Regions from separate parts of the Methylobacterium sp. Gmos1 genome, predicted to be linked through region 3. Evidence: predicted binding sites of a transcription regulator. Region 3 holds the regulator's gene; each other region holds the start of a gene.

Evidence for each region. Region 3 encodes PhoB, which activates phosphate uptake and scavenging genes when phosphate is short. Its sites were predicted from a motif close to TGTCATNNANCTGTCAT; they were not measured.
Region 1: the regulator PhoB is predicted to act here: its motif matches at 5,127-5,143, upstream of ACS5PV_RS18090 (Orn/Lys/Arg family decarboxylase).
Region 2: the regulator PhoB is predicted to act here: its motif matches at 5,898-5,914, upstream of ACS5PV_RS04410 (UDP-2,3-diacylglucosamine diphosphatase).

What each region holds. Positions count from the first base shown of each region.
Region 1 covers NZ_JBSNCC010000009.1:8,655-18,838, forward strand. Annotated here, with positions in the region: gene ACS5PV_RS18075 (efflux RND transporter permease subunit) at 1-647, shown strand, start outside; gene ACS5PV_RS18080 (oxalate decarboxylase family bicupin) at 774-2,006, shown strand; gene ACS5PV_RS18085 (N-acetyltransferase family protein) at 2,125-2,730, opposite strand; gene ACS5PV_RS18090 (Orn/Lys/Arg family decarboxylase) at 2,730-5,075, opposite strand; gene ACS5PV_RS18095 (SGNH/GDSL hydrolase family protein) at 5,238-5,852, opposite strand; gene ACS5PV_RS18100 (hypothetical protein) at 5,849-6,847, opposite strand; gene ACS5PV_RS18105 (MBOAT family O-acyltransferase) at 6,834-8,204, opposite strand; gene ACS5PV_RS18110 (MucR family transcriptional regulator) at 8,567-9,085, shown strand; gene ACS5PV_RS18115 (DUF6894 family protein) at 9,212-9,478, opposite strand; gene ACS5PV_RS18120 (Crp/Fnr family transcriptional regulator) at 9,478-10,184, opposite strand, start outside.
Region 2 covers NZ_JBSNCC010000002.1:274,371-284,554, forward strand. Annotated here, with positions in the region: gene gcvP (aminomethyl-transferring glycine dehydrogenase) at 1-582, shown strand, start outside; gene ACS5PV_RS04385 (glycoside hydrolase family 25 protein) at 911-1,771, opposite strand; gene ACS5PV_RS04390 (DUF488 domain-containing protein) at 1,974-2,417, shown strand; gene ACS5PV_RS04395 (DUF4160 domain-containing protein) at 2,826-3,053, shown strand; gene ACS5PV_RS04400 (DUF2442 domain-containing protein) at 3,058-3,489, shown strand; gene ACS5PV_RS04405 (glycosyltransferase family 4 protein) at 3,867-4,967, opposite strand; gene ACS5PV_RS04410 (UDP-2,3-diacylglucosamine diphosphatase) at 4,964-5,851, opposite strand; gene ACS5PV_RS04415 (DMT family transporter) at 6,118-7,098, shown strand; gene thiE (thiamine phosphate synthase) at 7,232-7,936, shown strand; gene thiD (bifunctional hydroxymethylpyrimidine kinase/phosphomethylpyrimidine kinase) at 7,980-8,780, shown strand; gene ACS5PV_RS04430 (helix-turn-helix domain-containing protein) at 8,916-9,536, shown strand; gene ACS5PV_RS04435 (HVO_A0114 family putative DNA-binding protein) at 9,550-9,894, opposite strand; gene ACS5PV_RS04440 (ABC-type transport auxiliary lipoprotein family protein) at 10,088-10,184, opposite strand, start outside.
Region 3 covers NZ_JBSNCC010000018.1:95,777-105,960, reverse strand. Annotated here, with positions in the region: gene ACS5PV_RS26130 (cell envelope integrity EipB family protein) at 1-616, opposite strand, end outside; gene ACS5PV_RS26125 (GcrA family cell cycle regulator) at 1,167-1,682, shown strand; gene phoB (phosphate regulon transcriptional regulator PhoB) at 1,922-2,623, opposite strand; gene phoU (phosphate signaling complex protein PhoU) at 2,701-3,420, opposite strand; gene pstB (phosphate ABC transporter ATP-binding protein PstB) at 3,504-4,316, opposite strand; gene pstA (phosphate ABC transporter permease PstA) at 4,345-5,256, opposite strand; gene pstC (phosphate ABC transporter permease subunit PstC) at 5,284-6,258, opposite strand; gene pstS (phosphate ABC transporter substrate-binding protein PstS) at 6,444-7,481, opposite strand; gene ACS5PV_RS26090 (hypothetical protein) at 7,786-8,103, shown strand; gene ACS5PV_RS26085 (sigma-70 family RNA polymerase sigma factor) at 8,463-9,185, shown strand; gene ACS5PV_RS26080 (CsbD family protein) at 9,260-9,601, opposite strand; gene ACS5PV_RS26075 (DUF2865 domain-containing protein) at 9,855-10,184, shown strand, end outside.

The DNA of each region.
Region 1 (10,184 bases), on a different contig from region 3:
GGGTACCGGGCACCATCACCACGACGTTCGCCGGCACCGCCCAGGTGTTCCAGGACGCGCTGGCCAACCAGGGTCTGCTCCTGGCGGCGGCCGTCATCACCATCTACCTCGTGCTCGGCATCCTCTACGAGAGCTTCATCCACCCGCTCACCATCCTCACCGGCCTGCCGGCGGCGGCGATCGGGGCGCTGGGCGCACTCCAGCTCTACGGGATGGACCTCTCGGTGATCGCGATCATCGGCGTGCTGATGCTGATCGGCATCGTGAAGAAGAACGCCATCATGATGATCGACGTCGCCCTGGTGCTCCAGCGCGAGCAGGGCTGGACGCCCGCGGCGGCGATCCGCGAGGCCTGTGCGCTTCGCTTCCGCCCGATCATGATGACGACGGCGGCGGCCGTGATGGGCACCCTGCCGATCGCCATCGGCCACGGGGCGAGCGCAGAACTGCGCCAGCCCCTCGGCGTCGCGGTGGTGGGCGGGCTTCTGGTGTCCCAGCTCCTCACCCTGTTCATCACGCCGGTGCTCTACCTCTACATGGACCGCCTCGGGACCGGGGCGACGCGGCTCGTGCTGTCGCTGCGCCGCGGCCGCCTGCCGGCGAGCCGGCCGGACGGGGAGGCAGGCCGCCACCAGCCGGCGGAGTGATGGGAGGCCGCCGGTCCCGCGTCATCCGGCGTCGGTGACCGAGCGGAACCCGTCGCCGGGCGGAGCATTGTCGGGCGCCATGCGGGGCCGTGAGGGCTTGTCCCCGCCTAAAGGTGGAGACCGCCCATGCCGCTCATCTCCCGTCGCGATACCCTGGCCGCCGCGGCCGCCGGCCTCGTCGGCACCGCCGCCAGCGCGCAGACTCCGTCAGGACCGGCTCCGTCGGGCCCGACGCCGATCCGCGGCAAGGACGGGGCGGACATCATCGGCCCGACGAACCCGGCGCGCCAGGCCGAGGAGCCGTTCACCACGCGCCCGCCGAAGACCGACCACGGCACGATGCCGAACCTCAAATGGTCGTTCACCGACAGCCACATGCGCCTGGAGGAGGGCGGCTGGGCGCGCCAGACCACGGTGCGCGAGCTGCCGATCTCGACCGCGATGGCGGGCGTCAACATGCGCCTCAAGGCCGGCGTCGCCCGCGAGATGCACTGGCACAAGGAGGCCGAGTGGTCCTACATGCTGAAGGGCCGCGCCCGCATCACCGCCGTCGACCAGATGGGCCGCACCTTCGTCGACGACGTCGGCGAGGGTGATCTCTGGTACTTCCCGTCGGGCATCCCGCACTCGATCCAGGGGCTGGAGAGCGATGTCGACGGCTGCGAGTTCCTGCTCGTCTTCGACGATGGGCACTTCTCCGAGGATTCGACCTTCCTCATCACCGACTGGCTCGCCCACACCCCGCGCGACATCCTGGCGAAGAACTTCGGGGTGCCCGAGGAGGCCCTGGCCCGGATCCCCGAGAAGGAGCTCTACATCTTCCCGGCGCCGATGCCCGGGCCGCTCGCCGGCGACCGGATGGGCGGCGCCGGCCCGGTGCCGGACACGTTCAGCCACCGGATGCTGGCGCAGGACCCGATCCGGACGAAGAGCGGCAGCGTCCGCATCACCGATTCGAAGGTCTTTCCGGCCTCGAAGACCATCGCGGCGGCCCTCGTCGAGCTGGAGCCCGGCGGCCTGCGCGAGCTGCACTGGCACCCGAACGGCGACGAGTGGCAGTACTACCTCTCGGGCCAGGGCCGGATGACGGTGTTCGGCTCGGAATCGAAGGCCCGCACCTTCGACTACCAGGCCGGCGACGTCGGCTACGTGCCCTTCGCCATGGGGCATTACATCGAGAATACCGGGTCGACGCCGCTGCGCTTCCTGGAGCTATTCCGCAGCCCGCTCTACGCCGACGTGTCGCTGAACCAGTGGATGAAGCTGACGCCGCACGCGCTGGTGCGGGCGCACCTGAACATCGACGAGTCGGTGCTGGCCGGGCTGCCGGCAGGGAAGACGCCGGTGGTGCCGGGGTAGCGTGAATTTGGCCCATCTGACGCCGTGGGAGTAAAGCGCGGGATCCCCTCTCCCGTCTGGGAGAGGGGAAGCGCTCTACATCGGACTGCTTGCGAAACTCACAAGACCAACTCCGCCTTCACCCCAGCGGCAACGGCGCCCTCGCACCTTGCGCCACCGCCTCCTGCCGCCAGGTCGAGGGCTGGTCCGACGACCCCGTGCCGAGCGGGCACTGCACCATCACGCTGTCGGCCCAGCGGCCGTGGCGGTAGGCCACGGCCGGCAGGTGGCCGACGCGCGTGAAGCCGCAGGCCTCGTGCAGGCGCAAGCTGGCCTCGTTCTCGGCGTCGATGTAGCCGATCATCTGGCGGTAGCCGCCCGCCGCGCAGGCCTCGATCAGCGCCGGCAGCAGGCGCCGGCCGATGCCGGCATGCAGGTGGCCGGCATGGACGTAGATCGAGTGCTTGAGGGTGTAGCGGTAGGCCGGCCGCTTGCGGAACGGCACCGCGTAGGCGTAGCCCGCCACCACCCCGTGACGCTCGGCCACGAGGTGGGGCAGGCGCTTCGAGCGCATGTTCTTGCGCCGGCGCTTGAGGTCGTCCGGCACCAGCCGGTCCTCCTCGAAGTCGCCGGTATCGCCGACGCCGTGGCGGATGTGGTGCTCGTAGATCTCGATCATCGCCGCCACGTCCGCGTCGGTCGACGGCCGGATCACGATCCCGGGCTGGCCCGCGACCGTGTCCATCAGCGGCCCTCCCGCAGCACGTAGGTGTAGAAGCGGATGCGCCCGTCCGGCTCGACCTGGCGGTAGACGCCCTGGATCTCGGCCTCGAAGCCCGGAAACAGGTTGGCGGCGGCCTCGAACATCTTGAAGTAGTCGAGCATGGGCTTGGCCCGCTCATCCAACCGCTCGCCCGGCAGCACCGTGCCGATGCCGGGCGGATAGACCAGCATCAGCGTCGTGGCGATTCGCCCCTCGGCCTCGGCGATCGGCACGAAGTCGACGTTGTTGCGCGTCAGCATCTGCGCCGCGGCCTTCGGCGGCATCACCATCTCGGGCAGGTGCTCGGGCATGAACTGCTTGCGCTGGAGGGCCGACGTGCCCGATCGCCGGTGGAAGTCGTGGTAATCGGCGCAGAGGTCGCGCAGGCGCACGCCGCCGTAGCGCTGCGGCCGGCGCCGGACGAATTCCGGCATCGCCTCCTCGAGCAGCACGTTGTCGTCGTGCAGGCGCTTGAAGGCGACGAGGCCCGAGATCAGCGTGCCGGCCTTCGACGATTCGACGCCGGGCGTCAGCAGGAAGAGCAGCGAGTTGAGGTCGTTCTTCTCCGCGACGATGCGGTTCTCGCGCAGGTACTGGGCGACGATCGGGGCCGGCACGCCGTGCTCGGCATATTCGCCCGTACGCCGGTCGAAGCCGGGGGTGAGCACCGTGAGCTTGTTCGGGTCGGTAATGGCGTAGCCCGACGCGACGTGGGTGAAGCCGTGCCAGCCGGCCCCCGGCTTCAGCTCCCAGTGGCGCGGGTCGGAGGCGAGCTCGTCGGTCGGCAGGCTCTCCCACGGCACCTCGGCGCCGCCCGCGCCCGTCGCCATGTCGGGCACGAAGGGGTCGAAGAACCAGCGGCGCTTGGGGTCGCGCTCGTTCTCCTCGAACTCCTTGCGGATCGCCCGCACCTTCTTGCGCCACTCGATGCCGAGGCGGATCGTGTCGTCCCACAAGATCATGCCCGAGCGCCCCTTCATCATCTGGGCGCCGACGTCGAGGGAGGCGAAGAGGGGGTAGAACGGCGAGGTCGAGGCGTGGACGAGGAAGCTCTCGTTGAGGCGCCTGTGCTCGACACGCCGGGTCTGGCCGCGGATGTGGCCGTCCTTGGTGTGGATCTGCGAGGCTTGGGAGAAGCTCGCGAGCTGCTTGTGGGTCGATTGCGTCGCGATGATGCCGGGCGAGGTCTCGTCCAGTCCCGTCAGTCCCATGGCGTAGCGGCCCTGGAACAGCGGGTGGAACTTCATGAAGCCGGCCCAGGCCTCGTCGAACAGGATGTAGTCGCAGAGGTGGCCGATTCTCGCGACGATCTCGCGGGCGTCGTAGATCGTGCCGTCATAGGTGCACTGCTCGATGACGGCGACGCGGAACGGGCGCTCGCGGCGCCACGCCTCGCGGTCCTTGACCAGCGGGTTGGTGCGGATCTTCTGGCGGATCTTGTCCTCGTCCAGCGCCTCGTGGAAGATCGGGCCGATCAGCCCGTAGGCGTTGCGGTCGGTCTCTAGGAAGATCGGGATGCCGCCGCCGAGGAACAGCGCGCCGTGATGCGCCGCCTTGTGGTTGTTGCGGTCGAACAGCACCAGGTCGTCCTCGGCGACGAGCGAGGACAGCACGATCTTGTTCGAGGCCGAGGTGCCGTTGAGCACGAAGTAGGTCTTCTCCGCCCCGAAGATCTGGGCGGCCTCCTTCTGCGCCTTGAGCGCGGGACCCTCGTGGGTCAGGAGGTCGCCGAGGTCGAGGACCGAGTTGTCGAGGTCGTCGCGAAAGATCGCCTCGCCTAAGTGCTCGACGAAGATGCGGCCGATCGGCGAGCGGTTGTAGAAGATGCCGCCGTTGTGGCCCGGGCAGGTCCAGAGCTGGTTGCCCTTCTCGGCGTAGTCGACCAGCGCGCCGAAGAACGGGGTCTTCAGGGTCTCGGCGTACTGCGTCACCCGGCTGACGAGGCCGCGGGCGATGAATTCGGGCGTTTCCTCCGCGAGGAAGATGTAGCCGTCGATGAAGTCGAGGAGTTCGACCGGGATGTCTTCCAGGCGCTTGCGCCGGACCATGATGACGATCGGCATCTCGAGGCCGCGCTTGCGCATCATGTCGATGAGCGCCGCCGCCTTGCCGTCGAGGCCGCGCTTGCCCCAGTCCACCACCAGGCAGCCGACGGCCGCATCCGTCTGCACCGCGATCGCCGCGTCCTCGACCCGCCGGGCCCGCACTACCTCGAAGCCGCGATGCTCGACCGCCGCAACGATCTGGTTGACGCGCACGCCCTCCAGGTCGTCCGGATCGAAGGCCGGCGTGCACATCAGCACCGTGAAGCGGCGGTGGAAGTCCATCGGGCGGGGCTCCTGTCCTGTCGGGGAATGGCCTGCGTGTCGGCCGCTCTCGTGACGATCCGATGACGGCGGCGAGCGATTCCGTGCACCTCACGAAACTCCCGCTGCGCTGGCGCCGCCCCATCGCGCGACGCCGGTGACCGGGAGTTTCGTGAGAGACACTCAGCCGGTGCGCAGCAGGGATCCGAGGGCGGCACCGAGCGCGGCGTAGCCGTGGGCGTTGAGATGGAGCCGGTCGGCCTCGAGGCCAGTGGCGGGATCGGGACCAAGCGCCGCGTCGCAATCGAGGAGGAGCAGGGCCTCGGCTCGGGCGAGGTCCGCGATGGCGGTGTTGAACGCGAGACGGTCGGCCTCGCTGCGACCGGGCGGGCTCGCGCGCCACGGCAGGGTCGCGAGCACGAGCGTCGGTGGGGCCCAGGCGGCGCGCAGGGACGCCAGCAGGGCGGCAAGGCCGGCGGTGATGGTCTCGGGGTTGTCGCCGTCCGCGAAGCTGTTGGTGCCGACCATCACGATCGCGAGGTGTGGCCTGATGGCGAAAGCCGCCATCGCGGCGAGGCGCCAGCGGGTCGTCTGCACCCGGTCGCCGGGGACGCCGAGATTGAGGGTGGGCCGGCCGGTCGCGCGGTCGAGATCCGGCCCGGGCCAGCCGGCGGCGAGGGAATCGCCGAGGATCACCGCGTCGGGCGCCGGGCCGGCGGCGAGGCGGGCGACGAGGGCGCGGTGGCGGCGCAGGCCGGAGGGTTTCAAAGGTGGGGCAGGGGGGCGGGCGCCGCTCACCGCCCCGCCGTCCCCCGCAGGCCCAGCCGCTCCAGCACCTGCCGGCCGATCAGCGGCGTGTAGTGCAGGTTGTCGAGCCAGGCGGGGGTCGAGCCGGCGGCGGGATCGAACGGATAGGGATCACCGAGGCCGGTGAGGTCGAGGACCGGCCGCCCGCGGGCGGCGCAAAGACCCATCACCGCCTCGCGCCAGCGCGAGAAATCGTCGGCGAGCCCGAGATCGGCGAGCACCCGGCGCTGCGCGTCGCTCACCGGCGAGAGGTAGACCATCAGGTCGGTGCCCGACAACCGCTCCAGCGCGAGGTCGAGGCCCGCCAGGGTCTCAGGCCGGAACGGTGCGGTGGTGCGCCGGCGCGTGGCGTCGTTCTCCAGCGTCAGCGCCGCCGGCAGGGGTGGGGTGATGCGGTAGCCTCCCTCGGTCCAGGCGCCCGGATCGTCGCCACCCTCGACCGCCGCGAGCCGGCTGTCGGCGAGCGCGTAGCGGCCGAGCACGCTGCCCATCAGGGCGGAGAGCCGGCCGCTCGGGGTCGCCAGCGCGTCGTCGAGATGGACCGGCACGCTGGGCCGCGAGAACATGTAGTAGTCGAGGCCGAGCGTCGCCCGCGCCGGCGCGCGGGAGGCCACCACCGCGGCGATCACCGGCAGCTCGGTGGCGATGATCGCCGAGATCCCGGCATTGAATACCCGCCCCGCCGGCACGCTCGTGACGTCGGCGGGATCGAGGCCGTGATAGACCGTCGAGGAGCCGATCAGCGCGAGGTCGTAGGGGCGCGTGAGCGCCTGGAGCACCTTGGCCCGGCGGGTCTGCCGGTCGAGGAGGCGGCTGTTGCCGTCGGTCGCGGCCCGCCAGGGCGGGTCCTGGCGAAAGATCCAGTAGGCGTCGAACCAGATCACCCGCCCGGCGACCCCGGCGACGAGGAGGGCCAGGAACGCCGCCGTGAGAACCAGGAAGCGGCGGGCCTCGGTCTCGCGATACGGGGCCTCAGAAGCGGGCATAGATGAAGGCCTGGTTGGCGTCGTTGCCGACCTGGAGCAGGATCGCCGCCAGGAGCAGGGCGGTCGCGGCCGCCGCGAGAGGCTTCGGGATCAGCCGCTCCACCGCCTCGCGGGCAGTGGGGCCGAGAGCCGCCAGAGCCGCGGCGCCGGCGGCCAGCGGCCAGAATGCGGTGCTGCCGCCCGCATCCGTGCCGAGGCCGAGGAGCCCGCGATAGACCGCGAGCGCGGTGGCGAAGTCGGGGGCGCGAAACAGCACCCAGGCGAGGCAGACGAAGGCGAAGGTGGCAAGCCATCCCGCCGCCTCCGGGAGCCGCAGGCCGGCGCGGCGCCACAGCACGTGCAGGCCGAGCGCGATCCCGTGCGCCGCACCCCAGGCGACGAAGGTGAGCCCCGCCCCGTGCCACAGCCCGCCGAGCGCCATGGTGGCGAAGAGCGCCAGGAGCTGGCGCGGCAGCCCGTGCCGGCTGCCGCCGAACGGGATGTAGAGGTAGTCGCGCAGGAACAGCGACAGGGTGATGTGCCAGCGCCGCCAGAAATCCTGGATCGAGGCCGCCCGGTAGGGCGCGCGAAAATTCTCCGGCAGCACGATCCCGAACAGCAGCGCGAGACCGAGCGCCATGTCGGTGTAGCCCGAGAAGTCGAAGTAGAGCTGGAGCGCGTAGCCGATCGTCGCCTGCATCGCAGCGGCGAAGTCCAGCTGGCCGCCGGCGGCGGCCGCGCTCCAGATCGGATCGACGTAAGTTCCGAGCCCGTCGCCGAGAAAGACCTTCTTCGTGAGACCTGCCGTCAGCAGCATCAGGCCGCGGGCGGCCCGGTCGGCGGAATCGGGCTCGGGCGCGCGCAGCTGGCCGACGATCTCGGACGGCCGCACCAGGGGGCCGGCGATCACCCGGGGGAAGAACGCGACGTAGACAGCGTATTCCGCGAGCCCCATCGGCTCCGCCTTGCCGCGCCGCAGGTCGACCAGGTAGGCGATGTGCTGGAAGGTGAAGAACGAGATGCCGAGCGGCAGCGCCAGCGAGACCAGCGGTACGCTCGCACCGGTGACGGCATCCGCCAGCCCGGCGAAGAAGCCGAGATACTTGAAGACGCCGAGCAGCCCGAGATCGAGGACGATCGCCAGGGTGAGGACGTCGGCGCGCCGGCCGCGGCGCCACGCCTCCCCGGCGAGCCAGTTGAGGGCGATCGAGCCCGCGAGCAGCGGCACGAAGCGCCAATCCCACCAGCCGTAGAAGGCGAAGGAGAGGCCGGCAAGCCAGGCGACGCGCCAGCCCGGCCGGCGGGCGACGCAGAGTGCGTGCAGCCCGAGCGCCACCGGCAGGAACAGCAGCAGGAACGGCAGGGAGTTGAAGGGCATGCGGGCTCGCCGGTCGGGCCCCGGCGTTAGTGCAAAATCGGCGCCAGGAAAAGGGCGGTGTCAAGTTTCGCGTCGGTGAGGCGCCGTCGCTTGAGCCTTTTTTGCTCATCATGCCGCATGCCGAGCGCCTCTCCGACCTTCGTCGCAGAGTAGGCGTCCGAGTAGCCTGCCGGATGCGCAAGGCTTGGGTGAATCACGCTGGCCGTCCTGACTCTGTGGCGCGACGGCAAGCCTGCCCGATTATCAAAAGCATCTGTGGGAAATTCGGGGGTCAACGCACGAGGATGGGTTGAAACCGCGCCGCGCTGCCCGATATCGCGGCTATGCCCGCGTTGCGGGCGCGTAAGTTAGGATGATTGTCCGTGTCACAAGAAGATCTGGTCCAGGAGGTCGATTTCGTCGCCCTCACCGCCGACGTCGTATCGGCCTACGTCGCCAACAACTCCGTCCCGGCCGCCGACCTGGCCGGCCTGATCGGCACCGTGCACACCGCCTTCCTCGGCCTCGGCCAGCCGGCCGCAAAGGAAGTGGAGAAGCCGGTTCCGCTGATGCCGATCAAGAAGACGGTGACCCCGGACTACCTGATCAGCCTCGAGGACGGCCGCCAGTACAAGTCGCTCAAGCGCCACCTGTCGACCCGCGGGCTCACCCCCGAGGAGTACCGCCGCAAGTGGGGCCTGCCGCACGACTATCCGATGGTCGCCGCCAACTACGCCGCCCAGCGCTCCGAGCTGGCGAAGAGCATCGGTCTCGGCCGCGGCCGCAACGTCGCGGCGGCCGCCAAGCGCGCCGCCTCCGACGCGGTCGTGAAGGCGCCGGCCGCCGAGGTGAAGTCGGCCGAGGCGAAGACCGCCAAGCGCGGCCGCGCGCGCAGCGCGTAGTCCGCCTTCGATCAGAACGATCGAATCAGGGTAGGGCGCGTCGCCCCTCTCCCGTCTGGGAGAGGGGTCTTTTGGGGAAGGGCCTTGGGATCGACGATCCCGCGCGGGGGCGGCTCGACCCCAGGATCAATCGCCCTGGTCGCCGTCCTTCTCCGTGACCGTGTCGGAGAACGCCACGCGCATCACCGGGCGACCGTCCTCGTCCGTCACCTCGAAGGTGCAGGTGAACCAGTCCCGCACCGCGTCGAGCCGCGCCCGGGCGATCAGGTCGCGGGCGACCGCGAGCGCGTGGGCGCGCGCCGCGTCCGGGCCGGCCAGCGCGTCGCCCTCTTGGTCCACCGCGAGGCCCTCGGGGCCGGGGCCGTGCCGGAGATGGAAGAAGTAGCGTGGCATCAGGCGCCCTCGATCAGGCGGGCGTACTCGGCTTCCGGCGTGCCGTAGCTGCCGTTCGTCAGCGCCAGGAGCTTGCCGCGGTCGAGCACCTCGATGCGCCGGCGCCGGGCCCGGATACGGCCGGCGCCCTCCAGGTTCTGGATCGCCAGCGTCACCCCCGCCCGCTGCACCCCGAGCATCATCGACAGGAAGTCGTGCGTGAGCACCAGTTCGTCGCCCTCCGTGCGGTCGTGGCACATCAGGAGCCAGCGGGCGAGGCGGCTCTCGAGGCTCAAGGACGCGTGGGCGTAGGTGGTCTGGGTGATCTGGACGATCAGGGTGTGGACGTAGCGCAGGACGAGCCGGCGCAAGCCCGCGCTCTCGGCGAGCGCGGCGCAGAAGGCCTCGCGGTCGATGCTCAAGGCCTCGCCGGAGAGCTGAACGAAGTAGATGTGCGGCGTGGTCACGCCGTCGAGCGCGACCGGCACCGCGCCGACCAGGCCCTCGCTGCCGACGAGCCCGACCTCGATCCGGCGCTCGTCGTGGGCGGTCGAGATCGAGACCATGCCGGTCTCGAGGAACAGCAGGGTGTCCACCGGAGCGTCCGGGGCGATCACCACGTCGCGCAGCTGGAGCGCGACGGGTCGGAGAGACGGCCGCACCAGGGCGAGATCCTCGGGCGCCATGGCCCGCAGGAGGCGGTTGCGCAATGTCGTCTCATGCTGCG
Region 2 (10,184 bases), on a different contig from region 3:
CTGCTGATGGGCGGGCGCGGGCTGACGCAGGCGACCCGCATCGCGATCCTCAACGCCAACTACATCGCCAAGCGCCTCGCGGGCGCCTACGACGTGCTCTACACCGGCACCCACGGGCGCGTGGCGCACGAGTGCATCATCGACGCCCGCCCGCTGATGAAGAGCGCCGGCGTCAGCGTCGAGGACATCGCCAAGCGGCTGATCGATTGCGGCTTCCACCCGCCGACGATGAGCTGGCCGGTGGCCGGCACACTGATGATCGAGCCGACCGAGTCCGAGACCAAGGGCGAGATCGACCGCTTCTGCGACGCCATGCTGGCGATCCGGGACGAGATCCGGGCGATCGAGGAGGGCCGGATGGACCGGGCCGACAACCCGCTCAAGAACGCCCCCCACACGGTGGAGGACCTGATCGGCCCGTGGGAGCGGCCCTATTCCCGCGAGGCCGCCTGCTTCCCGGCCGGCGCCTTCCGGGTCGACAAGTACTGGCCGCCGGTCAACCGGGTCGACAACGCCTACGGCGACCGCAACCTCGTCTGCGCCTGCCCGCCGGTGGAGAGCTACATGAAGGCGGCCGAGTAAGGGCCGAGCCTGCCGATGCCGGAACGATGACCGGGCCGATCGTGTCCGGTCATCGCCTCGAGCCGGCATCGCGAGGCGCAGGGCCTGCGTGACGGGGCCGGAGGCGTAGAGCCCTCCATCATCCTCCCGGGGCTCGTCGCCGGCGAGAGCCCCGGATCGAGACCGCGTATGGTTCAGGATGTGCCTGCGGCACTCGGGGCTGCGCTTCCGCGGCCCCGGACTGACCGCGTGGATGTCGGTTCCGTCAGTGCGATGCGCCAGACCGACAGCAGGAAGCCCGGCCGCGCGTCGCGGACCGGGCTTCCTCGTTCTCAACCGTGCGGTCCGGTCACTTGTCGGTGCACAAGCCCGCCTCGGAGAGCCGGCGGTGATGGCGCGGGTCGCAATCGGTGGCGAGGAAGGAGGCCCATTCGGCCTTGGTGCCGTAGAAGGCGTTGCGGTCGACGTCGCCGCGCACGCCCGGCACCCGGCCGGTCGAGGTGAACTGCCACAGCATCCAGTCGCGGTTGACGTAGCGCTGCTCCGGCTCGGCCGCGGTGGAGCGGACCCAATGCGGGTAATCCGGCAGCTCGCCCTCCAGCACGTCCTTGTGGAACGTGATGTCGGTGTAGATGATCGGCCGCTTGCCCGTGTAGGCCTCCATCTCGCGCAGCATGTACTCGGTCATCGCGAGGGCCTGGGCCTTCGGCAGTTTCTTCGGGCAGAGCTGCGAGTGGCCGTTCCACTCGACGTCGAGCACCGGGGGCAGGGCGGTCGGGTCGTTGGGGACGTTGCGCTTGAACCAGTCCATCTGGTCCTTGGCCGAGCGGCACCAGAACACGAAGTGGTAGGCGCCCCGCGGCACACCGGCGCGGCCGGCACCATCCCAGTTCTCGCGGAAGCGGTCGTCGACGTGGTCGCCGCCCTCGGTCGCCTTGATGTAGGCGAACTGGGTGCCGGCGCCCTTGACCGACATCCAGTCGATCGGCCCCTGCCACTTCGAGACGTCGATGCCCTGGATCGGGTGGTTCTTCGCCTTGGCGACCCCCGGATGGGGCTTCACGTCGCCCTTGGTCGGGTAGAAATCGGCGCCCCCACCGGCGCAGGCCGCCAGCGTGGCGAGGCTCGCCGCCGCGAGGGCACGCTTGCCCCACAGGACTCCCCGCGACAGCACGGAGGAATACGGGGCGGAGGGGATCGTCGACTCCATCGGCATCGGGGCGCGGCCTGACTTCACGCGGAACACTATGGCTATTCGATGCGGTGGGGCGGGTTAATGGAAGCTTGACGGGATCTGAACGGAATTCCGAAACGCGTGGCGCAAAAGCCACGTAAGCCCTGGACGAGGCTCGCCCGCGCCTCGTCCATCGGGCATAAGCCCCGGTCGAATCTGAGGTTTGCCGGGACGCGCCATGGCCAAGGTTCTGTTTACCATAGGGTACGAAGGCGCCGATACCGAGCGCTTCGCCGCCGCCCTGCGCGATGCCGGGGTCATGACCCTCGCCGACGTGCGGGCGGTGGCGGCCTCGCGCAAGCGCGGCTTCTCGAAGAGCGCGCTGGCCGCGGGACTGGCCGATGCGGGGATCGGCTACGCGCATCTGCGCAGCCTCGGCACGCCGAAGGCCGGCCGCGAGGCGGCGCGCGCCCATGACGCGGCGCTGATGCGGCGGATCTACTGCGACGAGGTGCTGGACACGGCGGCCGGCGAGGCCGCCCTCGACGAGCTTGCGGCTCTGGCCGCGGACGGCCCGACCTGCCTGCTGTGCTTCGAGCGCGACCCGGAGCGCTGCCACCGGCGGGTCCTGAGCGAGCGGCTGGCGGGGAGGGGGTTCGAGGTGGTGGATCTGTTCGCGTGAAGGCGGAGACGTTCAGGTGTTTCAGAAGATGGCGGAATGGCCTGCGCTTGATCCTGCACCATCCACGGTTCGGGGGCGTGCCTGCGGCAATCCGGGCTCCGCTCCGAGAGCCCGGAATGGACCGAGGGCGTCAGCCAGGTCGAGAATGGAAGGCAGGTTCTTACAGACAGCTGCCTCGTCGTGTTCCCATGGCACGTTACTCGCCCTGTCCACCTATCTTGGAAATTTGCCTGTCATCCCGGGGCCGCGCAGCGGAACCCGGACTCCATAACCGCCGCCGACAGAGATTGAGGTGGATCGCGGACGGCGGCTGGTGACACCCCGGGAGAAGAACGGCAATCGTTGCCGTTTTGCGCTAGTTTTATAGGCAACCATTGCCTTATATCTACCTTATCGGCGGGACAGGCGATGCCGACCATCCAGCGTTTCACGAACTGCAAGGTCGCCATCTATGCCGACGATCACCTGCCGCCGCACTTCCACATCGAGGGGCGCGGCTGGCGGGCCCTGGTCGAGATCGAGACGCTAACGATCCGCGCGGGCGATGCTCGCAAGGGTGCCGAAGCGATGGCGTGGGCCGAAGCGAACCGCGACATGCTGTGGGCCGCATGGCGCCGGCTCAACAAGCTGGGGTAAGACGATGGAAACTCAGAGCATCAAAGCTGTTCGGGCCAGTCGCGGCCGGACGCTGGTCGTCACCTGGAAAAACGGCGCCGAGAGCCCGATCGACGTGAGCGAGCATATCGGCCGATTCGAGGTGTTGGCCCCCCTTCGAGACGATCCCGAGGCATTCCAGGCCGTCGAGGTTGGTGAGTGGGGGTGGAACGCTCATTGGTCCGACGACATGGAAATCAGCGCCGACACGCTCTGGCGGCTGGCATTGGAGCAGGGCGCGGCGTGGCTGCTGGCGTGGCGGAAAGGGCGCGTCCCGAAGCTGTCCCAGGCCGAGGCTGCGGCGGCGCTCGGCGTCAGCCCGCGCATGTGGCGCTACTACGAGGCTGGGACGCACCTGCTGCCGAAGACGGTGCGGCTGGCGGCGCTCGGCTTGGATCAGGAGGTAGAAGCCGCATGACGCCGGCGAGCGGTTTGGCTGCGCCCCCGGGCGCGCTTACCGACAGGACTCCCGCACTGTAAGAGGCGGCTCTACCTATACCAACGGCCTAAGATGCTGACGCATCAACTTCGATCTCGGACAGGCCCGAGATCGACGAGGCTGCCGACCCATCTCGAATATTCGAGAACGGAATCAAAGGTCGTTTTCAACGACCGTCGGCATTAGATTTCAGACGCGATCTTCCACAAGCAGGGCTGCTCCGCCAGGCACGCCCGCTTTCTTGGCAGACGGGTACCACCCGATCCGCTCGAGCGTGTCTATCAGCATAGAGCAGGCGATCTTGAACGACGAGCCTGAGAATGCCGGAGAGCGACGTCGGCCCGCGTGCCCGTCGCCTATCCCTCGCCCACCCGCGGCACATGCGCCTCGCCCGGCAGCGCCCGCACCAAACCCGGCCGCCGCTGCGGCGCCGGCAGCCCCTCGGCATGGGCGGCCTCGATGTTGCCGTAGAACTGGTCGGCGCTCGCCTCCCAGGTGTAGCGCAGGGCCTCCGCCCGGCAGGCCTCGTGCGGGATCGCGAGCGCCGCGCGGCACGCCGCGCCGAGATCGTGGTCGAGGATCCCCGCACCGGTGCCGCCGATCACGTCGAGCGGGCCGGTGACGGGATAGGCCGCCACCGGAAGGCCGCTCGCCAGCGCCTCCAGGAGCACGATGCCGAAGGTGTCGGTGAGGCTCGGGAAGACGAAGACGTCGGAAGCCGAATAGACCCGGGCCAGGGCCTCGCCGGTGAGGGTACCGAGGAAGCGCGCGCCGGGATCGAGGCCGGCGAGCCGCGCCCGGTCCGGCCCGTCGCCGACGACGAGCTTGGTGCCGGGCAGGCCGAGGCGCAGGAACGCCTCGACGTTCTTCTCCACCGCGAGCCGCCCGACGAACAGGAAGAACGGGCGCGGCAGCCCGGCGAGGGCGGCGGGCGGCGCCTCGCCGTCGCGGGGGCGGAAGAGATCGGTGTCAACGCCGCGGCTCCAGCGCATCAGCCGGGTGAAGCCCCGCCCGGCGAGGTCGCGCTCCAGCGAGGGCGTGCTCACCATCGTGCCGCTCGCGGCGGAGTGGAAGCGTCGGAGCCAAGCGTAGCTCCAGCGCTCCGGCACCGGTAGGCGGGCGGCGAGGTATTCGGGGAAGCGGGTGTGGTAGCTCGTGGTGAACGGGCGCCCCTGCGCCAGGCAGACCCGGCGGGTGGCGAGCCCGATCGGCCCCTCGGTGGCGATGTGGACGTGCGTCGGCGCCAGGGCGGGGAAGCGGGCGGCGACGCCGCGGGCGGTGACGAGCGACAGCCGGATCTCGGGGTAGCCCGGCAGCGGCACGCTGGAAAAGTCGAGGGGCGTCAGCATCACCGGGTCGTGGCCGCGCCGGCGCCCCGCCGCGACCATGTGCTCGAGGGAGCGGACGACGCCGTTGACCTGGGGGTGCCAGGCATCGGTCGCGACGAGGAGCCTCACGCGACCGCCCGGGTGTTCGCGACCGGGGGCAGGGGTGCGCGGGCGGCGGGCGCGAGATCGGCGACGACCTCGACCGGGGCGGCCGGGCGGCTGCGCGCGGCCAGGGGCGTCGGGGTCCCGGCCTCAGTTCGCTTCCACTCGGCGAAGCGGATCACCTCCATCGTGCCGTCGTAATGCTCGACCACCGCGGTGCAGGATTCGACCCAGTCGCCGGTATTGAGGTAGTGCATGTCGCCGACCATGCGGCTCGCCGCGTGGTGGATGTGGCCGCAGATCACCCCGTCGGCCTCGGCCCGGCGGGCCTCGGCGATCAAGAATTCCTCGAAGCGGCCGATGAAGTTGACGGCGTTCTTCACCTTCAGCTTGGCCCATGCCGACAAAGACCAGTAGGTCAGGCCGAGGCGCCGGCGCACCCAGTTGAGATGGGTGTTGACGAAGAGCGCCGCCGAGTAGGCGCCGTCGCCGAGGAAGGCCAGCCAGCGGGCGTGGCGCACCACGAGGTCGAACTGGTCGCCGTGGATGACGAGGTAGCGCTTGCCGTCCGCCGCCTCGTGCAGCACCTGGTCCTGGACCTCGATGCCGCCGAAATGCATGTCGAGGAAGTCGCGCAGGAACTCGTCGTGGTTGCCCGGCACGTAGACGAGGCGCGAGCCCTTGCGCACCTTCCGCAGCAGCTTCTGCACCACGTCGTTGTGCGATTGCGGCCAGTACCAGCCCGAGCGCAGCTTCCAGCCGTCGACGATGTCGCCGACGAGGTAGATCTCGTCGGCATCCACTTCCCGCAGGAAGTCGAGCAGCAGCTCGGCCTGGCAGCCCTTGGTTCCCAGGTGGATATCCGAGAGGAACAGGGTTCGCACGCGCAGCGCGTCGGCGTCCTCGGACACGTGCAATCTCCATGGCGGCGTCTCGCGCCAGCCAAACCCTATTCGCGTATCACTTTGATGACGCGGGCACCGGGCACGGAAGCTGGGCCGGGGACCGGGACTCGAATTCCTTTGCGGAGGCTTAAACTGGATCATGCCGATTGCGCAGGTCAGCCGCCCGCGACCGCCTCTACCTCGGCCGTGTCGATTCGTGGTTCTGACGGACGCCCGGTCGCGTCCCGCGCGACCGCGACCACTCCCCCGAACCCAAGAAAAGCGCCCCGCCCATGGCAGCCCCCCTCGTCGTCCCCGGCCGGTCGGTCACCGGATCTGGCGCGTCGGGGCGCGCGGCCGCCCGGCCGTATCTCGGCATCGGGCTCAAGGTGCTCTCGGCGCTCGCCTTCACGCTGATGTCCGCCGGCGTCAAGACGCTGGCCGACCGGTTCCCCACCGGCGAGATCGTGTTCTTCCGCTCCTTCATCGCCATCGCGCCGCTGCTGATGTGGCTGCGCTGGCAGGGCAGCGTGCGCGAGGCGGTGGCGACGAAGAACCTCAAGGGCCACGTGCTGCGCAGCATCATCGGCGCCTGCGGCATGTTCGCGGGCTTTGCCGGCCTGTCCTTCCTGCCGCTCTCCGACGCGGTGGCGATCGGCTACGCCTCGCCGCTCCTCGTGGTGGTACTGGCGGCGGTCGTGCTGCGCGAGCGGGTCCAGGCCTATCGCTGGGCCGGCGTCTCGGTCGGCTTCCTCGGCGTGCTGATCACGCTCGCCCCGCACCTCGAATTCGGCGGCGCTGCGGGCGGCGGCGCGACGGGCGCGCTGTTCGCGATCCTGGCCGCGTGCTGCTCGGCGGCGGCGACGATCCAGGTGCGCAAGCTCACCGGCACCGAGCGCACCGGCGCGATCGTGCTGTACTTCTTCCTGTTCACCTCGCTGCTCGGCCTCTCGACCGTGGCGCTCGGCTGGCGGATGCCCGGCTGGTCGGACCTCGCGCTGTTCGTCGTCGTCGGCGTGCTCGGCGGCATCGGCCAGATCCTGCTCACCGAGAGCTACCGCCACGGCGACGCCTCGCTGGTCGCGCCCTTCGAGTACACCACGATGCTGTGGTCGGTGCTGATCGGCTGGTTCGTGTTCGGGCAGCTCCCCACGGCCTCGATCGCGGTCGGCGGCGGCATCGTGGCGGCGGCCGGCGTGTTCGTGGTCTGGCGCGAGCGGCGCCTGGTGGTGGAGCGGGCGCGCGAGGCGGCCGGCGGGGCGCGGGCGGGCTGACGACGGGCCGTTGACGCCCGCGCGTGCCCGCCCTTACTCCGGGAGACCGAACGATCGGCCCGGGATCCCGGGCCCAGCAGGGAAGCGCCCCGATGCCCGCACGCCCCCGCCCGCATGACGCGGGAGCCCGCCCGTGACGACCGATGGCGGGCACGCGACCGTGCCGGTGGACCTGCGGCTCTACGGCCTCCTCGATGTCGGGGTCTGCGGCGGCGATGCCGATCACCTCGCCCGCATGGCGGCGCAGGCCGCAGCCGGGGGCTGCACCCTGCTCCAGTACCGCGAGAAGACGATCGCCAACGCCCGCGAGACCGTGGCGCGCCTGCGCCGGATCCACGCGGCGCTCCAGGGCACCGGCGTCCCGCTCCTGATGAACGACCGGGTCGACCTCGCGCTCGCCGCCGGGGTCGAGGGCGTGCATCTCGGCCAGGAAGACCTGCACCCGGCCGACGCCCGGCGCCTCCTGCCCCGCGGGGCGATCGTCGGGCTCACCGTCAAGAACGCGGCACAAGCCGACGAGCTCTACCGGCTGCCGGTCGATTACGCATGCATCGGCGGCGTCTTCTCCACCACCAGCAAGGACAATCCCGATCCCCCGGTCGGGCTCGACGGGCTCAACCGCATCGTGTTCCGCGCGCGCCTCGCCCGCGGCGGCGGCCTGCCGGTCGGGGCGATCGCCGGCATCGACCGCAGCAACGCCGCCGCGACGATCGGCGCGGGGGCGGACGGGATCGCGCTGATCTCGGCCCTGTTCGGTACCGGCCGCGACGTCGAGGCCCGGGCGCGCGACCTGCGCGCGGTGATCGACGGGGCGCTCGCGGCGCGAGGGGCGGCATGAGCGGACCCGGCATGGTCGGGCTTCGCACGATCGGAGACCACGCATGATCGCCGTCACGATCGCGGGCTCGGATTCCGGCGGCGGCGCCGGCATCCAGGCCGACCTCAAGACCTTCTCGGCGCTCGGCGTCTACGGCGCCAGCGTCATCACCGCGCTCACGGCCCAGAACACCCGCGGCGTGCAGGCGATCCACGACGTCGAGCCCGAATTCGTCGCGCGCCAGATCGAGAGCGTCTTCACCGACCTCGACGTGCGGGCGGTGAAGATCGGGATGCTGTCGCGCGCGCCCGTGATCGCCGCGGTGGCCGAGGGGCTCGCCCGCCACGCCGCCGGCCTGCCGCTCGTGCTCGACCCCGTGATGGTCGCGACGAGCGGCGACCGGCTTCTCGCCGACGACGCGGTCGAGGCGCTGCGCCGCAAGCTCCTGCCGCACGCCGCGGTGCTGACGCCGAACCTGCCCGAGGCGGCGGTGCTGCTGGGCGAGGGCATCGCCGGGGACGAGGCGGCGATGCTCGACCAGGGCCGGCGCCTGCTGGCGCTCGGGCCCCGGGCGGTGCTGATGAAGGGCGGCCACGCGGCCGGCCCATCGAGCGTCGACCTCTTGGTCGGGCCCGACGACCGCACCTTGCGCCTGGAGGGACCGCGGATCGCGACCCGCAACACCCACGGCACCGGCTGCACCCTGTCGGCGGCGCTCGCCGCCGGGCTCGCCCGCGGCCTCGCCCTGCCGGACGCCGCGCAGGCGGCCAAGGCGTATCTCGGCGCCGCGCTCGCCGCCTCCGACCGGATCCGGATCGGGCACGGCCACGGGCCGGTGCACCACTTCCACGCCTGGTGGAACTGACGCGTCATTCGCCGGAATCGACCCGCGCGGCCGCATGAACCCTTGCGCCGCCCCGGCGATTGCGTTTGATGGAGCGTACGGGCGTTCGGTATGCGGAACGCTCGGCGGTGATCCGGCGGGGTTCGAGGGCGGGCGATGGGCGTCGAGCGGGGGCGGGAACGCCCCAAGGACCTGATGAGTGGGGCGCAGGTGCTGTCGGGGCAGCTCGGCAAGACCATCCAGCGCCTGCGCAAGGCCTACAACCTGTCGCTCTCCGAACTGGCCGAGCAGTCGGGCGTGGCGAAGTCGATCATCAGCCAGATCGAGCGCAACGAGACCAACCCGACGCTCGCGACGATCTGGCGCCTGAGTCAGGCCCTCGACGTCTCGATCGAGCGGGTGCTCGCCACCGGCGACGAAGAGCCCTTCATCGAGAAGTCGTCCCGGGCCGACACGCCGATCCTGGTCTCCGACGACGGCCGGATGCGGCTCGCGATCATCGGCTGGATCAAGACCGTCGAGTGGCTGCAATGGTACGACCTCTCGGCCGATCCCGGCGGGGTGCTCGATTCCGACGCCCACCAGCGCGGCTCGGTCGAGTGCCTGTCGGTCACCGAGGGCGAGTTCGAGGTCGACGTGGCCGGCGCCGTCCAGCGGGCGCGGGCCGGCGAGACCCTGCGCTACCGCTGCGACCGGCCCCACACCGTGCGCTGCATCAGCGAGGGCACGGGGCGCGCCTTCATGGTGGTGATCATGAAGGCGGCGGTGATGGAGTAGGGGACCCGAGGGCTCAGGCCGCCCGTCCCATCGTGAAGTCGACATGGACCGAATCGAACGGGAAGCTGATCCGGTCCTCCGGTCCCGCCTCGACGACGCCGGCCTTCCTCAGCGCCTCGACATCGGCCCGCACCGCGTCGGCGTCACGGCCGACCAGGTTCGCGAGGACGGAGAGCGAGAGCGGCTCGCGGCCGACGAGCGCGCGCAGCACTTCCCAGCGCCGCGGCGTCATCACGGTCCAGAGCAGATCGACCGAGGCGAAGGAGATGAAGGCGCCCTGCGGCTCGCCGCGGAACGCCGAGCTCAACCGGCCCTGGACCTCCGCGATCCCGGATACGCCGATGGTCACGGTTCTCATGCGCCTGCCTCTCCAACCCGCGCCCTCATCCTGAGGTGCTGCTGCTTGCAGCAGCCTCGAAGGAGGCCTCCAGGGACCACCGAGACCTCGGGAGGACTCCTTCAAGGCCCACTGCGTGGGCATCACAGGATGAGGTCGAGCGTTAGGATAGAGGAAGACAATTCGTTGGTGAAAAGGGAGAGGCTGCCCGCCCTCACCCCCCGGCGTTGATCCACCGCACCAGGTCGGCCAGCACCAGCGACAGCGCCCGGTCGAGGCCGTTCGCCGCCACCGGGGCGTTCACCCCCGCC
Region 3 (10,184 bases):
CTTCGGGCCTGGGTGCCTCGGGCTTTGATGTCTCGGGCTTGGCCGCGACGCGCTGCGGACCAATCACCGCCAAGGTGTCGTAGACCTTGCGGCCGTCATCCGAGCCGTCGAACACCTTGACGGCGACAGTGGATTGCCCGGCCCGGGCAGCCTCGATCAGCCGCTTCATGTGGGCGGCCGGAAACAGCACCTCGCCCGGCACCGCCATCTCGCCGCGCTTGGGCTGCTTGAGGGTGACGTCGAGGCCCTTGTCGCCGCGCTCGGCATTGCCGTCGACCGGGGCCGCCGCCTTGCCGTTGAGGTCGGACTGGGTGCGGAAGCGGAAGCTGCGCCCGTCGCCGCTCTCGAACGTGGTGTTGCGCAGATCGGAGGTGCGGGTGCCGCTCTCCGAGCTCTCCAGCACCGTGACCTGCCGGTACTGCAGCGCGAAGCCCTTGCAGGCGTCGCCGGTGAAATCGAACACGATCCGGCCGCGGGCGCTCTCGACCGCGCGGGTGCCGGAACTGCCGGACAGGGACAGGTCGTAGACGGCGCGGTGGGGCGCGAGGTGCACGGCCTCCGCCGCCATCGCGGGCGACGAGAGCGCGAGCAGGACGCACGCGAGGAGTGATCGCATGAGGTCTCCCGGGGCGGCCGTCGGTGCTGGCGTCGGCCCTGTTGGTCGTTCCAAGATAGGCCCCGCCCCGGCCCCCGGCAACGTTCCGGGGCGCGGCGATCGCCGGCCGGCCGGCCCGGGCCGTGGCGCTGCGGCCACGCTTGTCGAAGACCGCACCGACGACCTCCGCGCGTCGGGAGCCGCGAGGACGGCGCAACCTGCGATCATGCGGTACCCCGGTATGCCGGTCTCTCCGGGGCGCCGTGGCAACCCATTGATGGGTAAGGGTAAGCCCGCGGCGCGCTCCGGTAGGGCCGCGCCTTGCCCGGCTCCGGCGGCGCGACCCGGCCGGGTCCCGGCCGCCGTGAGGCCGCGGGGAAAAACCGACTCGGCGGGGGGCGGACTCTTGCGCGGGTGTTAGCCCGTCCTGTAGGTTCACCCCCGTCGCCACCGCTCCAGGCGTGGCGGCGATCACCAGCAGGATCGGACGGATTCACCGCGCGGCCGAACGGCGTGCCGCTCGCGGCTGCGTGCCGATTCCATGGGTGATGTCGGGGGAGTGGAGGCGGCGATGATGGATGCGGGTCCGGGCTGGACGAAGGAACGCGTCGAGCTTCTCAAGCGGCTGTGGAGCGACGGCCGCAGCGCCAGCCAGATCGCCGCCGAGCTCGGTGGCGTCTCCCGCAACGCCGTCATCGGCAAGGTCCACCGCCTCGGCCTCGCCGGGCGCATCGTGAAGGCCAACGGCGCCGCGCCGTCCGGCCGCCGTCCCCGGGCCGAGGGCGAGTCCGCCGGCACGGCCGGCGAGACCCCATCGGTGCTCGCCCCGGCGCCGCCGGCGCTGGCCCTGTATCAGGCCACGCCGCCCGCTGTCGGAGACGCGCTGCCGGAGAGCGCCCGCGTCACCATCATGGAGCTGCGGGAATTCATGTGCCGCTGGCCGATGGGCGACCCGTCGACGCCCGATTTCCGCTTCTGCGGCGACCGCGCCATCACCGGCCTGCCCTACTGCACCCACCACAGCCGCCTAGCCTACCAGCCCGCCGCCGAGCGCAGGCGCGACCGCAAGGTCGTCGGGTTCCGCTAGGGGCCGCGTTCCACCGGAGGACACGGAGGCGGCGCCGCGCCGCTTCCGCCGCGATGCCTTCCAACGCGTCGACGATATCGCTCAAATCCTAACGAATCCTGTCCGGCGGCTCGCCCGGAAGGGATTCGGCGAGGCCGCGTCATCCCGGGTTCCGCTATCCCGGCCCCGGGATGACGCGGAGGTGGAGCAACCGATGGTCGAGCCGTCGAGATTGCTCCGTTCGTCTCGAAGGGGCAGCCTCACGGCTCCGGCGCGAACATCTCGTCGAAGGAGTAGCCGGAGCCGCGCACGGTGCGGATCGGGTCGCTGTCGCGGCCACGGTTGATCGCCTTGCGCAGGCGGCCTATATGCACGTCGACCGTGCGCTCGTCGATGTAGACGTCGTGGCCCCACACGCCATCGAGCAGTTGCTCGCGCGAGAAGACCCGGCCGGGGCTCTGCATCAGGAATTCGAGCAGCTTGAACTCGGTCGGGCCGAGATGCAGCTCGCGGCCGTCGCGGCGCACCCGGTGGCTGACCCGGTCGAGCTCGATGTCGCCGGCCACCAGCAGGTCGGCGACGTGGGCGGGCTTCGAGCGGCGCAGCAGCGCGCGCACCCGCGCCAGCAATTCGGGCACCGAGAACGGCTTGACGATGTAGTCGTCGGCGCCGGTGGCGAGCCCCCGCACCCGGTCGCCCTCCTCGCCCCGCGCCGTCAGCATGATGACCGGCAGCCGTTCGGTCTCGCGGCGGGCGCGGATGCGCCGGCACAGCTCGATCCCCGACAGGCCCGGCATCATCCAGTCGAGGAGGACGAGGTCGGGCACCTGCTCGCGCAGGCGGATATCCGCCTCGTCGCCGCGCGCGACGGCGTCGACCTCGAAGCCCTCGGCCTCGAGGTTGTAGCGCAGGAGGAGGGTGAGGGCTTCCTCGTCCTCGACGATCAGGATGCGGGTACTCATCGCGGATTACTTCGGGCGGCGGAGGATGGATGGCAGGAAAAGGCCCGCCGGACCGGAAGCCCGGCGGGCCTGCCGCCTCAGACCTCGGTCTGGTTGTCGAGGGTGGCGAAGCTCGACCGGTCGTTCTTCGGACGATCGGTCGGCAGGGTCTCGCCGGTGGCGAGGTAGTGGATGGTCTCGGCGATGTTGGTGGTGTGGTCGCCGATGCGCTCGACGTTCTTGGCGCAGAACAGGAGGTGCGTGCAGAACGTGATGTTGCGCGGATCCTCCATCATGTAGGTCAGGAGCTCGCGGAACAGCGAGGTGTAGAGCGCGTCGATGCCGCCGTCCCGGGCCCAGACGTCGAGGGCGACGACGGTGTCCTGGGTGGCGTAGGCGTCGAGCACGTCCTTGAGCTGGCCCTGGACCAGCTCGTTCATGTGCTCCACGCCGACGACGATCTTCTGGAGCTGGACCTGGTCGGCGATGGCCACGACGCGCTTGGCGACGTTCTTGGCCAGGTCCCCGATGCGCTCGAGGTCGCCCGAGACGCGGATCGCCGAGATCGTCTCGCGCAGGTCGACGGCGAGCGGCTGGCGCCGGGCGATGAGGAGGATGGCCTTCTCCTCGATCTCGCGCTGGAGCCCGTCGAGGCGCTGGTCGGCGGCGATCACCGCCTGGGCGAGGGCGGCGTCGCGGCGCAAGAGCGCCTGGCCGGAATCGGCCACCATCTTCTCGGCGATGCCGCCCATCTCCGAGATGCTGCGCCGGAGGTTCTGCAACTCCTGATCGTAGGAGGTGACGATGTGGCTCGACATGGATTGCGACTCCCCGCGATGAGGGTGGCGTGTGTGGCGCGCCGGCCCGGCAGGGCCGGGCCGGCGAAGCGAGTCGGTGAGCCTCAGCCGAACCGGCCGGTGATGTAGTCCTGGGTCTGGCGCTTCGACGGGTTCATGAACAGCCGGTTGGTCGGCCCGAACTCGACCAGCTCGCCGAGATACATGAAGGCGGTGAACTGCGAGATGCGCGCCGCCTGCTGCATGTTGTGGGTGACGATGGCGATGGTGAACTCACCGCGCAGCTGCTCGATCAGCTCCTCGATGCGGCCGGTCGAGATCGGGTCGAGGGCCGAGGTCGGCTCGTCGAACAGGATCACCTCCGGGCGCTGCGCCACCGTGCGGGCGATGCACAGGCGCTGCTGCTGGCCGCCGGACAGGCCCATGCCCGACTGCTTGAGCTTGTCCTTCACCTCGTCCCACAGGGCGCCCTTGCGCAGGGCCTCCTCGACGCGGTTGTCGAGGTCGGCCTTGCCGAGGCGCTCGTAGAGCCGGATGCCGAACGCGATGTTGTCGTAGATCGACATCGGGAACGGCGTCGGCTTCTGGAACACCATGCCGACCCGGGCGCGCAGCTCGTTAAGGTCGATCGACGGGTCCAGGATGTTGCGGCCGTCGAGCAGGATCTCGCCTTCCGCCCGCTGCTCGGGGTAGAGGCTGTAGATCCGGTTGAAGGTGCGCAGCAGGGTGGACTTGCCGCAGCCCGACGGGCCGATCAGCGCCGTGACCTGGCGGTCGAGGAAGTTGAGGTTGATGTTCTTCAACCCCTTGAAGTCGCCGTAGTAGAAGTTGAGGTCCTTCACGGCGAGGCGGATCGCGGCGGACTCGTCGGCCGTGCTCTGGCCCACGACCGGCACGGCGGTGGCGGTGGCGCTCATCGGGTGGTCTCCCAGCAGGGTTCTGCGGTCAGCGCCCCTTCGGGCCGCTCAGGACGAGGCGGGCCACGATCGACAGGCCCAGGATGGTGACGGTGATGAGGAGCGCGCCGGCCCAGGCCAGCTGGCGCCAGTTCTCGTAGGGCGACAGGGCGAACTGGTAGATCATCACCGGCAGGTTCGCGACGCCGCCCATCAGGTTCGAGTTGAACCAGGAATTGTTGTTGAGCGCGGTGAAGAGGAGCGGCGCGGTCTCGCCGGCGATGCGGGCGAGCGCGAGCAGCACGCCGGTGACGATGCCGGACTGCGCCGCCCGCCAGGTGACGCTGCGGATCACGATCGAGGTCGGCGCGCCGAGCGCCGCGCCGGCCTCGCGCAGGGTGCCGGGCACCAGCCGCAGCATGTCCTCGGTGGTGCGCACGATCACCGGGGTGGCGATGATGGCGAGCGCGACGCCCCCGGCCCAGCCCGAATACCCGCCCATCGGCCGCACCATCAGGGTGTAGACGAACAGGCCGATCAGGATCGAGGGGGCCGAAAGCAGGATGTCGTTGAGGAATCGGATCAGGTTGGCGAGGTGCGAGGTGCGGCCGTACTCGGCAAGGTAGGTGCCGGCGAGCACGCCGACGGGGGTGGCCACCACGATGCCGAGCGCCGTCATGACGAGGCTGCCGAGGATCGCGTTGGCGATGCCGCCGCCCTCGGAGCCGGGGCCGGGGGTGACCTGGGTGAACAGGGCCGGGGAGAAGCCGCGCACGCCCTCGATGACGAGCATCAGCAGGATCGAGCCGAGCACCACCGCGCCGAGCAAAGTGGCGGTGGTGCAGGCGGCGACCAGGATCCTGTCGGCCGAGCGCCGGCCGGCGCGGACCCGGCCCCATTCCGCGGGGGCTGAGCGGGCGGGGGTGGCCGGGCTTGCGACCGCGGCGGGGGAGGCGTTCATCGGGAGGCGTCCTGCGGGTGCGGAGGATCAGGCCACCTTCGCGCGGCGCACCAGCAGCCGGGCGATGATGAGCACGATGAAGGTGACGACGAACAGGATGCAGCCGAGCGCCATCAGCGAGTTGAGCTGGAGGCCGTCGGCCTCGTTGAACTCGTTGGCGATGCGCGAGGCGATGGTCGAGCCCGGATCGAAGATCGAGGCCGAGAGGCGGTTGGCGTTGCCGATCACGAAGGTGACCGCCATGGTCTCGCCGAGCGCGCGGCCGAGGCCCAGCATGATCGCCCCGATGATCGAGACCGAGGCCTGCGGGATCAGGACGTGGCGCACGACCTCCCAGGTGGTGCAGCCGATGCCGTAGGCGCTCTCGCGCAAGACGGTCGGGATCTGGTCGAGCATGTCGCGGGTGATCGAGGCGACGAACGGCACGATCATGATCGCCAGGATGATGCCGGCGGTGAGCACGCCGACGCCCGACGGCACCTGGGCGTAGAACAGGGTGCCGACGATCGGCATCCCCTCGACGACGTTCGAGACCGGGATCTGCACGAAGCGCGCGAAGAGCGGCGCGAACACGAACAGGCCCCACATGCCGTAGATGATGCTCGGCACGGCGGCGAGCAGCTCGATCGTCATCGCGACCGGGCGGCGGGCCCAGCCGGGGCAGAGCTGGGTCAGGTAGATCGCGATGCCGAGCGAGATCGGCACGCCGATGACGAGGGCGAGCAGCGCCGAGACCAGGGTGCCGATGATGGCGACGAGTGCGCCGTACTGCTCGCGCCCGACGTTCCAGGCGCTCGAGACGAGGAAGCCCGGGCCGAATTCCCGGAAGGCCGGCCAGCCGCCATAGGCGATCGAGGCCAGGATGCCGGCGAGCACCAGGAGCACCAGCAGCGCCGAGGCGAGGGCGGCGCCGCGGAAGAGGCGGTCGCCCACCGGGCTCGGGTTGCGGCGGGCCACGCTCGGCCTCGCCGCCAAAGCAACGTTCTCAGACAACGCGACCATCCGGGTTTCCCTTGGAGTGAGCGGGCTCTAGCGCGCTCGGCGGATCGAGGCGAGTCGGACGCGACAAAGGCGGCCGGCCGTCGGCGGGATCTCGGCATCGCTCAAGCGCCGCGCGGGCCCGGCGGGCGGGCCAGCGGAGGAAGGGAGGACGGGATCGTCCCGCCCTCCCCGACTGTCTCAGGGTCTCAGTTGCTCAGGACGGGCTTGCCGTCCTTCGTCACGGACTTCCACTCGTCCTCGACCTGGCTCACCACCTTGTCGGGCAGCGGCACGTAGTCGAGGTCGGAGGCCAGCTTGTCGCCGCTCTTGTAGGCCCAGCGGAAGAACTTCAGCACCTCGGCGGTGCGGGCGGCGTCGGCCGGGTTCTTGTGGACCAGGATGAAGGTCGCGGCGGTGATCGGCCAGGCCTTGGCGCCGGCCTGGTTCGTCAGCGAGATGCCGAAGCCCGGGGCGGACTTCCAGTCGGCGTTGGCGGCGGCGGCCTGGAACGCCTCGTCGCCCGGCATCGGGTACTGGCCGTCCTTGTTCTGGATCAGCGCGACCGGCAGGCTGTTCTGCTTGGCGTAGGCGTACTCGACGTAGCCGATGGCGTTCGGGACCTGCTTGACGACGGCGGTGACGCCCTCGTTGCCCTTGCCGCCCTGGCCGGCCGGCCAGCTCACCGTGGTCGAGGCGCCGAGCTCGGACTTCCAGGCCGGGGACACGTCGGACAGGTAGGTGGTGAAGATGTTGGTGGTGCCGGACGCGTCAGACCGGTAGACCGGGGTGATCGCGGCGTCGGGGAGCTTCACGCCCTCGTTGAGCTTGGCGATCTTCGGGTCCGACCACTTCTTGATCTTGCCCTGGTAGATCTCGGCCAGGACCTCGCCGGTCAGCTTGATCTCGCCGGGCTTGATGCCGGCGACGTTCACCACCGGGACGACGCCGCCCATCACGGTCGGGAACTGGACCAGGCCGTCCTTGGTCAGGGTCTCGCCCTTCAGGGGCGCGTCGGTGGCGCCGAAATCGACGGTCTTGGCCTGGATCTGCTTGATGCCGCCGCCCGAGCCGATCGACTGGTAGTTCAGGCCGTTGCCGGTCTCCTTGCGGTAGGCCTCGGCCCACTTCGAGTAGACCGGGAACGGGAAGGTGGCGCCGGCGCCGGTGATGTCGAGGGCCATCGCCGAGGTGGCGATCTGGGCGGTCGCGAGCCCGATGGCGAGCGCGTAGGAGAAGGGCTTCACTGGTATCTCTCCGTGTTCGGATCGGTCCGGCACGATGCGGGGACGCTGGCCCGCACCCTGCGCGTCGACGGCCGGTGAGGACGCGACCGGTTTCCCTGGTGCGCCGGATCGTGTCCCGTTCGTTGCCGGGGCGACCGCCGCGGTGCGAGGGATAAGCCCGGTGCGACGCCGGCCCTATGACGGTTGCATGACGTTCAGATGACAGGCGCGGTCCGGATGCGACGTTCCGGCCGTCTCATGCGTTGGATGGTCAACGCGTGCAGGCCCTTCGCGGGCCGCGACCCCAGCGACAGGACGAGCCGTCGTGCACAACCTCGATACGACGACAGAGAGAAACCAGATCCAGGGCAACCGTGAGGCCGACCGTCCCGACGATCCCGGGTTCGACGACGCCAGGTCCGACGATCCCAGGCGCCGGGAGCTGATCGCCCTCCACGCCGAGCGGGCGGAGCTGGAGCAGCGCCTCGCCCGGGCCGAGCAGGAACGGCTCTACCTCAGCGACCCGGCGGCGGTCGCCGCCGCGCAAGGCGAGGAGGCCGCCCTGCTCGCCGAGCTCGACCGCCTGATGACCCGCATCCGCGCGGCCGAGTACAGGAGCCAGCCCGGCGCCCGCACCTGGTAGGGGGCGCCGACGATCCCGGAACCTTGAGCGGAGAATTCCACCCGGGAACCTGGGCCGTACGAAGCCGTTGCCCCTCGCGACCCGGGCCGCCGGCCCGGGCGCCGCGCGGTCGTGCGGCCGTGCGGCCGTAGGGGAACGGAGCCATGGCGATGCGGTGCGGCGAGGGGTGGATCGAGGGCGCGGCGGGACACCGGATGCGCCGCGGCTGAGCCTGTCCCCACCCGCGGCGATGCGCGCGCATCGACAGGCGCGCGGCGCGCCCCACTTCCCCTTCCAGGAAGCCCCGGCGGGGTATCTTCGCGAGCGGCCCGTCAGAGCGCCGCCGCCCCGCCCTCCCCGCTTCAGAACGTGAGAGTCGCATGGCGTCCACCGACAACCCCATCCTCAGCACCGAAGCCAAGCCCGGCCTGCCCCCGACCGTCCAGCGCCATCTCGGCCACCAGCTGCGCGCGGCCTACGCGCCGCTGGAGACCGCCGCGACCCCGGAGATCTTCCTCGCGCTGATCGAGAAGCTCGAGGCGGCGCTCGCCGCGCAGGGCCGCGCCGTCGAGCCGGAATTCCGCGAGGGCATGCTGGCCGCCCTGTCGTCGCTGCGCGCCTTCGCGCTCTCGCTCACCAACAACGCGGCGCGGGCCGACGACCTCGTCCAGGACACGATCCTGCGCGCCTGGCAGAACCAGCACCGCTTCCAGCCCGGCACCAACCTGAACGCCTGGCTGTTCACCATCCTGCGCAACGCCTTCTACTCCGAGCAGCGCAAGCGCATGCGCGAGGTTCAGGACGAGGACGGCTCCTACGCCGCGCGCCTGTTCACCGCCCCCGACCAGGGCCACCGCCTCGACGTGCAGGACCTGCGCGCGGGCCTCGCCAAGCTGCCGCCCGACCAGCGCGAGGCGCTGATCCTCGTCGGCGCCGAGGGCCTGTCCTACGAGGAGGTGGCGGGGATCTGCGGCGTGGCGATCGGCACGATCAAGAGCCGGGTCAACCGCGCCCGCAACCGCCTGGCGGAACTCCTCGGCTACGGCGACGACGACCTCTCCGGCGACCGGATGATGCAGTCGGCGATGGGCGAGGGCGTCTGAGGACGCGCGCACCCGCCGCCGCTCCCCTTCCCGGATAACAGCGCCCGCGGCCGATGCCGCGGGCGCTTTGCGTTTCAGCCCCGGTCGTGCAGCAGCCAGCCGAAGGCGTAGCCGATCGCGCCCGCCACCAGCAGGGCCGCGAGGTGATGGTCGCCGACCTGGCGCGCCACCGCCCGGTCGGCGCGGCGGTAATAGCGGCGTCCGGTTTCGCGGGCCTGGTCGAGCGAGTCCGGCGCGGCGTCGGCGAGGCCGCGCAACCCGTCCTTGGCTTGGCCGTAGACGGTGCGGGCCGCGCCCGCCGCCTGGTCGGCGAGGCCCTGCGCCCGGGTGCCGGCATCGCCGGTCCAGTCGCCGACGCGCTGCTGCACCTTGCCGCCGAGTTCCTGGCCGGCGCCGATGATGCGGTCGGAATCCATCGCGTCTCTCCTTCGTCGGGCGGTCCGCGCGGCCGCCGCATGCCCCCTCAACGCGCCGGGAGCCGAAACGGTCGCGCGGGCCGGCTCCCGGCAGGCAGCATCGACGGCCGGAGAGGGCCCGGCGCAGGGGCCGGGACGCCGGATCGCCCGGCCGCCGCGGCCGAGTCAAGAATCTGTCAACTCAGCGCTTTTCCGCAGTTGCGCGAGTCCGGGGCGAATTGTTAATTGGCCTTAACCTTTGGTGAGGCATCCCGTGAACTTCCCCCCGATCCCGACCGCGTCCGGTGGCGCCCGGACGCGCGCCCTCGTCCGCACGCTCGCGCTCGGCGCGCTGCTCGGCATCGGGAGCGTGGGTGCCGGCACCACCCTGGTTCATGCCGCGGACGATGCCGGCGTGCTCGACTTCATCCTCGGCGACGTGCCGCGCAGCCTCGGCCTGCCGGCGCGGGCCCCGCGGGCGGAGGCGTCCTTGAAGGAGCGGCGCGTGCGCTGGACGAGCCGCCCGGCCAGCGCCCCGGCCGAGCGTCTGCGCTGGACCAACCCGGCGCCGCGGCTGCAGGCCGCCGTGCACAAGCCGGCCCCC